2 regions of the Streptomyces sp. SID8374 genome follow, and region 2 is predicted to be linked to the other one. Evidence: predicted binding sites of a transcription regulator. Region 2 holds the regulator's gene; the other holds the start of a gene.
The links. Region 2 encodes HrcA, which represses chaperone genes, less so after heat shock. Its sites were predicted from a motif close to TTNGCACTCNGNNNNNCNGAGTGCNAA; they were not measured.

Region 1: groL (chaperonin GroEL) is a predicted target of HrcA. The motif match lies at 2,218-2,244, and genes of this name have one in related genera.

The regions. Positions count from the first base shown of each region.
Region 1 is NZ_WWGH01000001.1:4,331,576-4,335,986, reverse strand. Features, by position in the region: gene GTY67_RS19215 (hypothetical protein) at 1-275, opposite strand, end outside; gene groL (chaperonin GroEL) at 433-2,055, opposite strand; gene GTY67_RS19205 (cold-shock protein) at 2,381-2,587, opposite strand; gene GTY67_RS19200 (MoaD/ThiS family protein) at 3,007-3,285, opposite strand; gene thrC (threonine synthase) at 3,327-4,411, opposite strand, start outside.
Region 2 is NZ_WWGH01000001.1:2,059,617-2,064,027, forward strand. Features, by position in the region: gene GTY67_RS09270 (nitronate monooxygenase) at 1-775, opposite strand, end outside; gene dnaJ (molecular chaperone DnaJ) at 908-2,047, opposite strand; gene hrcA (heat-inducible transcriptional repressor HrcA) at 2,048-3,064, opposite strand; gene GTY67_RS09285 (MBL fold metallo-hydrolase) at 3,242-3,973, shown strand; gene GTY67_RS09290 (DUF3097 domain-containing protein) at 3,990-4,411, shown strand, end outside.

The sequences.
Region 1 (4,411 bases), 2.3 Mb from region 2:
TCGTTCCGGCCGTCGTGGTCCGCGAAGCTGATCCGGGTGGGCCCGACGCCGTCCGCCGCACCGAAGCAGTGCCAGACCGTCTGCCCCTTGCTGGTGCGCGTGTCGCGGCAGTCGATGTCGCCGAAGGTCTCCACCCGCATGCCGAGGAGGCCGGAAAGGCCCGTGCCCGTCGCCACGATGAACAGGCCCGCCGCGAACAGCACGGCCCCGCCCAGGACGAGCGAGACCCCCTTGAGCCGTCCTCCGCCCGTTCTCCCCGCCGTACTCCCGCTCATGCCCGCCCCGCCCCCGTACCCGTAAGAAACCCACCGACCGCTCCCCCGCAGTCTCCCAGCAGACCCCGGACACGCCACAGGGGCGGGCACCTCCCGTGAAGGAGATGCCCGCCCCTGTGGGACGTGCGTGGAGCTTCGACCGGTCGTGAGGACCCGATCAGAAGTCCATGTCACCGCCCGGCATGCCGCCCGGAGTGGCCGCGCCGGCCTTCTCGGGCTTGTCGGCGATGACGGCCTCGGTGGTGAGGAAGAGCGCGGCGATGGAGGCGGCGTTCTGCAGAGCGGAGCGCGTGACCTTCGCCGGGTCGATGATGCCCTCGGCGATCATGTCCACGTACTCGCCGGACGCGGCGTTGAGGCCGTGACCGATCGGCAGGTTGCGGACCTTCTCGACGACGACGCCACCCTCGAGACCACCGTTGACGGCGATCTGCTTGAGCGGGGCCTCCAGCGCGAGCTTCACGGCGTTGGCGCCGGTCGCCTCGTCACCCGTGAGGTCCAGCTTGTCGAAGACTGCCGAGGCCTGGAGCAGAGCCACGCCACCACCGGCGACGATGCCCTCCTCGACGGCGGCCTTGGCGTTGCGCACCGCGTCCTCGATGCGGTGCTTGCGCTCCTTGAGCTCCACCTCGGTGGCGGCGCCGGCCTTGATGACGGCCACGCCGCCGGCCAGCTTCGCGAGGCGCTCCTGGAGCTTCTCGCGGTCGTAGTCCGAGTCGGAGTTCTCGATCTCGGCGCGGATCTGCTTGACGCGACCCTGCACCTGCTCGCTGTCACCGGCACCGTCGACGATCGTGGTCTCGTCCTTGGTGATGACGACCTTGCGGGCGCGGCCGAGCAGGTCCAGGCCGGCGTTCTCCAGCTTGAGACCGACCTCCTCGGAGATCACGGTGCCACCGGTGAGGATGGCGATGTCCGCGAGCATGGCCTTGCGGCGGTCGCCGAAGCCCGGGGCCTTGACGGCGACGGACTTGAACGTGCCCTTGATCTTGTTGACGACCAGGGTGGAGAGCGCCTCGCCCTCGACGTCCTCGGCGATGATCAGCAGGGGCTTGCCCGACTGCATGACCTTCTCCAGCAGCGGGATCAGGTCCTTGACGCTGGCGATCTTCGAGTTGACGATCAGGATGTACGGGTCGTCGAGAGACGCCTCCATACGCTCCATGTCGGTCGCGAAGTAGGCCGAGATGTAGCCCTTGTCGAAGCGCATACCCTCGGTGAGCTCAAGCTCCAGACCGAAGGTCTGGGACTCCTCGACGGTGATGACGCCTTCCTTGCCGACCTTGTCCATCGCCTCGGCGATCTTGGCGCCGATCTCGGTGTCGGCGGCGGAGATGGAGGCGGTCGAAGCGATCTGCTCCTTGGTCTCCACGTCCTTGGCCTGCTCCAGCAGAGCGGCGGAGACGGCCTCGACGGCCTTCTCGATGCCCCGCTTGAGGGCCATCGGGTTGGCGCCTGCGGCGACGTTGCGCAGACCCTCGCGGACGAGAGCCTGGGCGAGAACGGTGGCGGTGGTCGTACCGTCGCCGGCGACGTCGTCCGTCTTCTTGGCGACCTCCTTGACCAGCTCCGCACCGATCTTCTCGTACGGGTCCTCGAGCTCGATCTCCTTGGCGATGGAAACACCATCGTTGGTGATCGTGGGCGCGCCCCACTTCTTCTCGAGGACGACGTTACGGCCCTTGGGGCCGAGGGTGACCTTGACGGCGTCGGCGAGCTGGTTCATCCCGCGCTCGAGACCGCGCCGTGCCTCCTCGTCGAACGCGATGATCTTGGCCATGTGAAGTGGTCCTCCCGGACAGGGGTGGATTCTCCGGACCGAGAGGCGCCCGCGACGGACGGCCTGCCTGCGTGGTGGTTCCTTGCCCCACCGCGCCTGCGGGCCTCACCGGCCCGGTCCAAGTTTCTGTCACTCTCACCTGGAGAGTGCTAATGCCAATGATTAGCACTCGACCCCCGAGAGTGCAAGCGACTCAGGCCAAGGCCCGCCATGACCCGGGCCGGGTCCGGCCATCCGGTCCCGGGACGCGCGTAGGGCCCGATCCCCTGATCCGGGGTCGGGCCCTACGTGCGTGAGTAGTGACGTCGGACGGCCGCGCCGGGCGTCAGCCGACGGCGAGCTTGACCATGTCGGCCTGGGGCCCCTTCTGGCCCTGCGAGATCTCGAATTCAACTCGCTGACCCTCTTCGAGGGTGCGGTACCCGTCCATCTGGATCGCGCTGTAGTGGACGAAAACATCCGCACCACCGTCGACCGCGATGAAGCCGTACCCCTTCTCCGCGTTGAACCACTTGACGGTGCCCTGAGCCATGCCTAACTCCCCTATAACTGGCCCTTGCACGGGACCGCACTTCGCGGCCCCGGGTCGGAACTCACCCTCCGACAGGAGAGGGTGCGCGGCGCCGCAGCGCGTCGACCGCGGCCGAATGTATCCGCCCAACTGCCCTCTGCAACAGGTCAATCGGACGAGAATTCTGGGCACGGGCGAACGCCCGAATATGCGGGATTGCTGAAATTTACGGGCAAGTCGGGCCAGGCAAAGGCCACTTATGCCTCAAGGGGTTCACGTACTTTGGCTGCTTCTTATCGGGGCCGGGCGCATTCTCATATGCGGGCGGCACGCGCAGCGAAGGGGGCTTCCCCAACTCTACCGCGCTCAACCATGCAGAATTGCCCCCTCCGCTTTGTGCAGCGGAGGGGGCAACTGTTGTTCAGCTGAAGGTCGTCGGATCAGCAGCCGCCGGCCACGGCCGGGATGATCGAGATGCCGGCGCCGTCGGGCGTGGCGGCGTCGAGGCCGCCCTCGAAGCGCACGTCGTCGTCGTTGACGTACACGTTGACGAAGCGGCGCAGCTTGCCCTGGTCGTCCAGGACGCGGGCGGCGATGCCCGGGTGGTCCTTCTCCAGGGAGTCGATGACCTCGGAGAGCTTCGCGCCCTCCGCCGTGACCTCGGCCTGGCCGCCCGTGTACGTGCGGAGGATGGTGGGGATGCGGACCTTGACGCTCATGGTGGGTGCCCTTCTTGCTTCGGTCTCGGTGCGGTGGGTCGTCAGGCGGAGGCGAGGCCCGCGGCGCGGAAGGCGTCCAGGCTCGGCTTGATGGTGGCCGTCGCCTGCGAGGTCGCGGAGACCGCGTCGAGGGTCTTGAGGCCGTCACCGGTGTTCAGGACGACGGTGGTGAGCGCCGGGTCGATCACGCCCGCCTCGATGAGCTTCTTGGTCACGCCGAGCGTCACGCCGCCCGCCGTCTCGCCGAAGATGCCCTCGGTGCGCGCCAGCAGCTTGATCGCGTCGACGACCTGCTCGTCGTTCACGTCCTCCACGGCGCCGCCGGTGCGGCGGGCGATGTCCAGGACGTACGGGCCGTCCGCCGGGTTGCCGATGGCCAGGGACTTGGCGATGGTGTTCGGCTTCTGGGGCCGTACGACGTCGTGCCCGGCCTTGAAGGCGGCGGAGACCGGCGAGCAGCCCTCGGCCTGGGCGCCGAAGATCTTGTACGGCCTGTCCTCGACCAGGCCGAGCTTGATCAGCTCCTGGAACCCCTTGTCGATCTTCGTCAGCTGGGAGCCGGACGCGATCGGGATGACGATCTGGTCGGGCAGCTTCCAGCCGAGCTGCTCGCAGATCTCGTACGCCAGGGTCTTGGAGCCCTCGCCGTAGTACGGGCGCAGGTTGACGTTGACGAAGCCCCAGCCCTCGCCGAGCGGGTCGCCGATGAGCTCGGAGCAGAAGCGGTTGACGTCGTCGTAGTTGCCCTCGATGCCGACCAGCTCACCGCCGTACACCGCGGCCATGACGACCTTGCCCTGCTCCAGGTCGTGCGGGATGAAGACGCAGGAGCGCAGTCCGGCGCGGGCGGCGGCGGCACCGACGGCACCGGCCAGGTTGCCCGTGGAGGAGCAGGACAGGGTGGTGAAGCCGAAGGCGCGGGCGGCCTCGACGGCGATCGCGACGACACGGTCCTTGAAGGAGTGCGTCGGGTTGCCGGAGTCGTCCTTGACGTACAGGCCGCCGGTGACGCCCAGCTCACGGGCGAGGTTGTCGGCCTTGACCAGCTTGGTGAAACCGGGGTTGATATTGGGCTTCTCCGCGACATCGGCGGGCACCGGCAGCAGCGGGGCGTAGCGCCAGATGT
Region 2 (4,411 bases):
GGTTGGTCAGGGCCTGCTTGTGGAGCAGGTGGGCGCCGGACTCGGGGCAGATCAGGAAGGCGGTGCCGAGCTGGGCGGCGTCCGCGCCCGCCGCGAGGACGGCGGCGATCTGGGAGCCGCGCATCAGACCGCCGGTGGCGACGATGGGGATCTGCACCGTCTCGCGGACCTGGGTGACGAGGGTGAGCAGCCCGGTGCCGGTGTGGTCGGCCTGCGGGTCGTCGCGATGGGTGGACTGGTGGCCGCCCGCCTCGACGCCCTGGACGCAGACGGCGTCGGCGCCCGCCCACTGGGCGCCCTGGGCCTCCTCGGCGGAGGTGACCGTCACGATGGTGTACGTCCCCGCCTTGGCGAAGGCGTCCAGCGTGTCGCGGGTGGGACAGCCGAAGGTGAAGGAGACCACCGGGACGGGGTCCTCCAGCAGGATGGCGACCTTCGCCTCGTACCCGTCGTCGCCGCTGCTGTCGGGGTCGCCGAGCGGGGTCTCGTACCAGGCGGCCTCACCGGCCAGCTGGTGGCGGTAGACCTCGACGGCGCTGGGGTCGCCGAGGGCGGGCTGCGGCATGAAGAGGTTGACGCCGAAGGGGCCGCCGGTGAGCCGGCGCAGCTGTTTGATCTCGTTGTACATGCCGTCCGCCGTCTTGTACCCGGCGGCGAGGAACCCGAGCCCGCCCGCCTCGGCGACGGCCGCGGCGAGCTGAGGTCCGGAAGCGCCGCCCGCCATGGGGGCCTGCACGATCGGATACCGGCAGAGATCGGTCAACGCGGAGGACATGACCGCATCGTGCCACGTCCGCCGCACAGGGCCGAATCAGCCAGCGTCCGGCGTGACCGGATCTCCCGCAGAACGCCGCACCGCCCACCGGCGGGTAACCGGTGGGCGGTGCGGTGAAAGGCGGAAAAGGGTTCAGCGGCCGTTGAAGGCGTCCTTCAGCCGGGAGAAGAGGCCCTGCTGACCTGGCTGAAACTGACCCAGGGGCCGCTCCTCGCCGCGCAGCTTGGAGAGCTCCCGCAGGAGCCGCTCCTGCTCCGCGTCGAGTTTGGAGGGGGTCATGACCTCGACGTGCACGATGAGGTCGCCCCGGCCGCCGCCGCGCAGGTGGGTGATGCCCCGCCCGTGCAGGGGGACGGACTGGCCGGACTGGGTGCCGGGCCGGATGTCGATCTCCTCGACGCCGTCCAGGGTCTCCAGCGGACACTTCGTCCCGAGGGCGGCCGCCGTCATCGGGATGGTGACGGTGCAGTGCAGGTCGTCGCCGCGCCGCTGGAAGACGGCGTGCGGCAGCTCGTGGATCTCGACGTACAGGTCGCCGGGCGGGCCGCCGCCGGGGCCGACCTCGCCCTCACCGGCGAGCTGGATGCGGGTGCCGTTGTCGACGCCCGCCGGGATCTTGACGGTGAGCGTGCGGCGCGAGCGGATACGGCCGTCACCGGCGCACTCCGGGCACGGCGTCGGCACGACCGTACCGAAGCCCTGGCACTGCGGGCAGGGCCGCGAGGTCATGACCTGGCCCAGGAAGGACCGGGTGACCTGCGAGACCTCGCCACGGCCGCGGCACATGTCGCAGGTCTGGGCGGAGGTGCCGGGGGCCGCGCCCTCGCCGCTGCACGTGTTGCAGACGACCGCCGTGTCGACCTGGATGTCCTTGGTGGTGCCGAAGGCCGCCTCGGCGAGGTCGATCTCCAGGCGGATCATGGCGTCCTGGCCGCGCCGGGTGCGCGAGCGGGGCCCGCGCTGCGAGGCCGTTCCGAAGAACGCGTCCATGATGTCGGAGAAGTTGCCGAAGCCGCCGGCTCCGAAACCGCCCGCGCCGCCGCCCCCGCCGTTGGCGGAGAGCGGGTCGCCGCCGAGGTCGTAGACCTGCTTCTTCTGCGGGTCCGAGAGCACCTCGTAAGCGGCGTTGATCTCCTTGAACCGCTCCTGGGTCTTCGGATCCGGGTTGACATCCGGGTGCAGCTCGCGTGCGAGCCGACGGAATGCCTTCTTGATCTCGTCCTGAGATGCGTCGCGGCGCACGCCGAGTACGGCGTAGTAGTCCGTGGCCACTTACGACTCCGCCAGGATCTGTCCGACGTAACGTGCCACTGCGCGTACCGCTCCCATCGTTCCGGGGTAGTCCATGCGGGTCGGTCCGACCACGCCGAGTTTGGCGACTGCCTCGTCGCCCGAACCGTAGCCGACCGCGACGACGGACGTGGACGTGAGGCCCTCGTGGGCGTTCTCGTGCCCGATCCGCACGGTCATGGCTGAGTCCGTGGCCTCACCGAGCAGCTTCAGCAGGACGACCTGCTCCTCCAGTGCTTCCAGCACCGGCCGGATCATCACAGGGAAGTCGTGCCCGAAGCGGGTGAGGTTGGAGGTGCCGCCGATCATCAGCCGCTCCTCCGTCTCCTCGACCAGGGTTTCGAGGAGGGTGGAAAGGACCGTGGAGACCGTTCCCCGGTCCTCGCTGTCGAAGGATTCCGGCAGCTCCCGCACCAGCCGCGGGACATCCGCGAAGCGGCGTCCGACGACCCGGCTGTTGAGCCGGGCCCGCAGATCCGCGAGGGATGCCTCGCCGAAGGGCGCGGGGCAGTCGATCATACGCTGTTCGACCCGGCCGGTGTCCGTGATCAGGACCAGCATCAGCCGGGCGGGGGCCAGCGAGAGCAGCTCCACGTGCCGGACCGTGGAGCGGGTCAGCGAGGGGTACTGCACGACCGCGACCTGCCGGGTCAGCTGCGCGAGCAGCCGTACGGTCCGGCCGACCACGTCGTCCAGGTCGACCGCGCCGTCGAGGAAGTTCTGGATGGCGCGGCGCTCGGGCGAGGAGAGCGGCTTGACGCCGGCGAGCTTGTCGACGAAGAGGCGGTACCCCTTGTCGGTGGGGATGCGTCCCGCGCTCGTGTGCGGCTGCGCGATGAAGCCCTCGTCCTCCAGCACCGCCATGTCGTTGCGGACGGTGGCCGGGGAGACGCCCAGCTGGTGCCGCTCCGTGAGGGCCTTGGAGCCGACGGGCTCCTCGGTGCCGACGTAGTCCTGGACGATGGCGCGCAGCACTTCGAGTCTGCGTTCGCTGAGCATGGCGCACACCTCCAGCTGTCGTTCTCCGGTGTCTGACTTCCGGTATCCGTCTGGCACTCGGTGCGTATGAGTGCCAGCTACCCACCGGTCAGTGTACGGGGGTGGGGTGGGGCCTGGGCAAGGGCGACCGGCCACGCCGCCGCCGGACCGCGCAGGTGGCCCCGATAGCGTCGCCCCATGGACGTCTCTTGGGAAGACTTCGGCTGGGAGCGGTTGGGCCGCGGTATCGGGCGGCGCCGCCTGCCGGGCTGGGACGCCACGGTCGCGCTGGTGGCCGGGGCGGAGAGCGTGCTGCTGTACGACACCGGGTCGACCCTGCGCGAGGGCGTCGAGTTGCGGAGGCAGGCCGAGGCGCTGCTCGGCCGGAGGGTGACGCATATCGCACTGAGCCACCCGCACTTCGACCATGTGCTGGGTACGGCGGCGTTCGCCGGGGCGCAGGTGTACGGGGCGGTGGGCATCGCCGCCCTGCTGCGGCGCTCGGCGGACGAGCTGACCGGGTCGGCCGTGCGCCACGGTCTCGCGGAGGAGGAGGCGCACCGGTCGGTGGACACGCTGGTGGTGCCGCACCACGAGGTGACCGGCGAGTGGACCCTCGACCTGGGCGGCGGCCGTCAGGTGCTGCTCGCCAACGTGGGCCCGGGGCACAGCGGCCACGACCTCGCGGTGCTGGTCCCGGGCACGGAGGGCGAGCCCCCGGTGGTGCTCTGCGGGGACCTGGTGGAGGAGTCGGGCGACCCGCAGGCGGGCCGGGACGCGATCCCCTCCCGCTGGCCGGCCGCCCTGGACCGGCTGCTCGAACTGGGCGGCGAGGGCGCGGTGTACGTACCGGGGCACGGGGCGGTGGTGGACGCGGCGTTCGTCCGGGCGCAGCGGGCGGCGCTGGCGGAGCGGTTCGGGGCGGGGTGAGGATTATCGTCTGCGCATGCGCAGCTATCAGCCGGACCTGACCCCGCCGTGGAAGAGGTCCGCCCCCGTGCCCGAGGTCCCCGCCGAACCCGATCTGGTCGTGGAGGAGGTCGCCACCGGTTTCTGCGGGGCGGTGATCCGCTGCGAGAAGACGGCCCAGGGTCCGACGGTGACCCTGGAGGACCGCTTCGGCAAGCAGCGGGTCTTCCCGATGGAACCGCGCGCCTTCCTGCTGGAGGGCAAGGTGGTCACGCTGGTCCGCCCGGGCCCCGGCGGTCCGGTGCGCCCCACCCGTACGGCCTCCGGTTCGGTGGCGGTGCCCGGTGCGCGGGCCCGGGTGGCGCGGGCGGGGCGGATCTATGTGGAGGGCCGGCACGACGCGGAGCTGGTGGAGCGGGTGTGGGGCGACGACCTGCGCATCGAGGGCGTGGTCGTGGA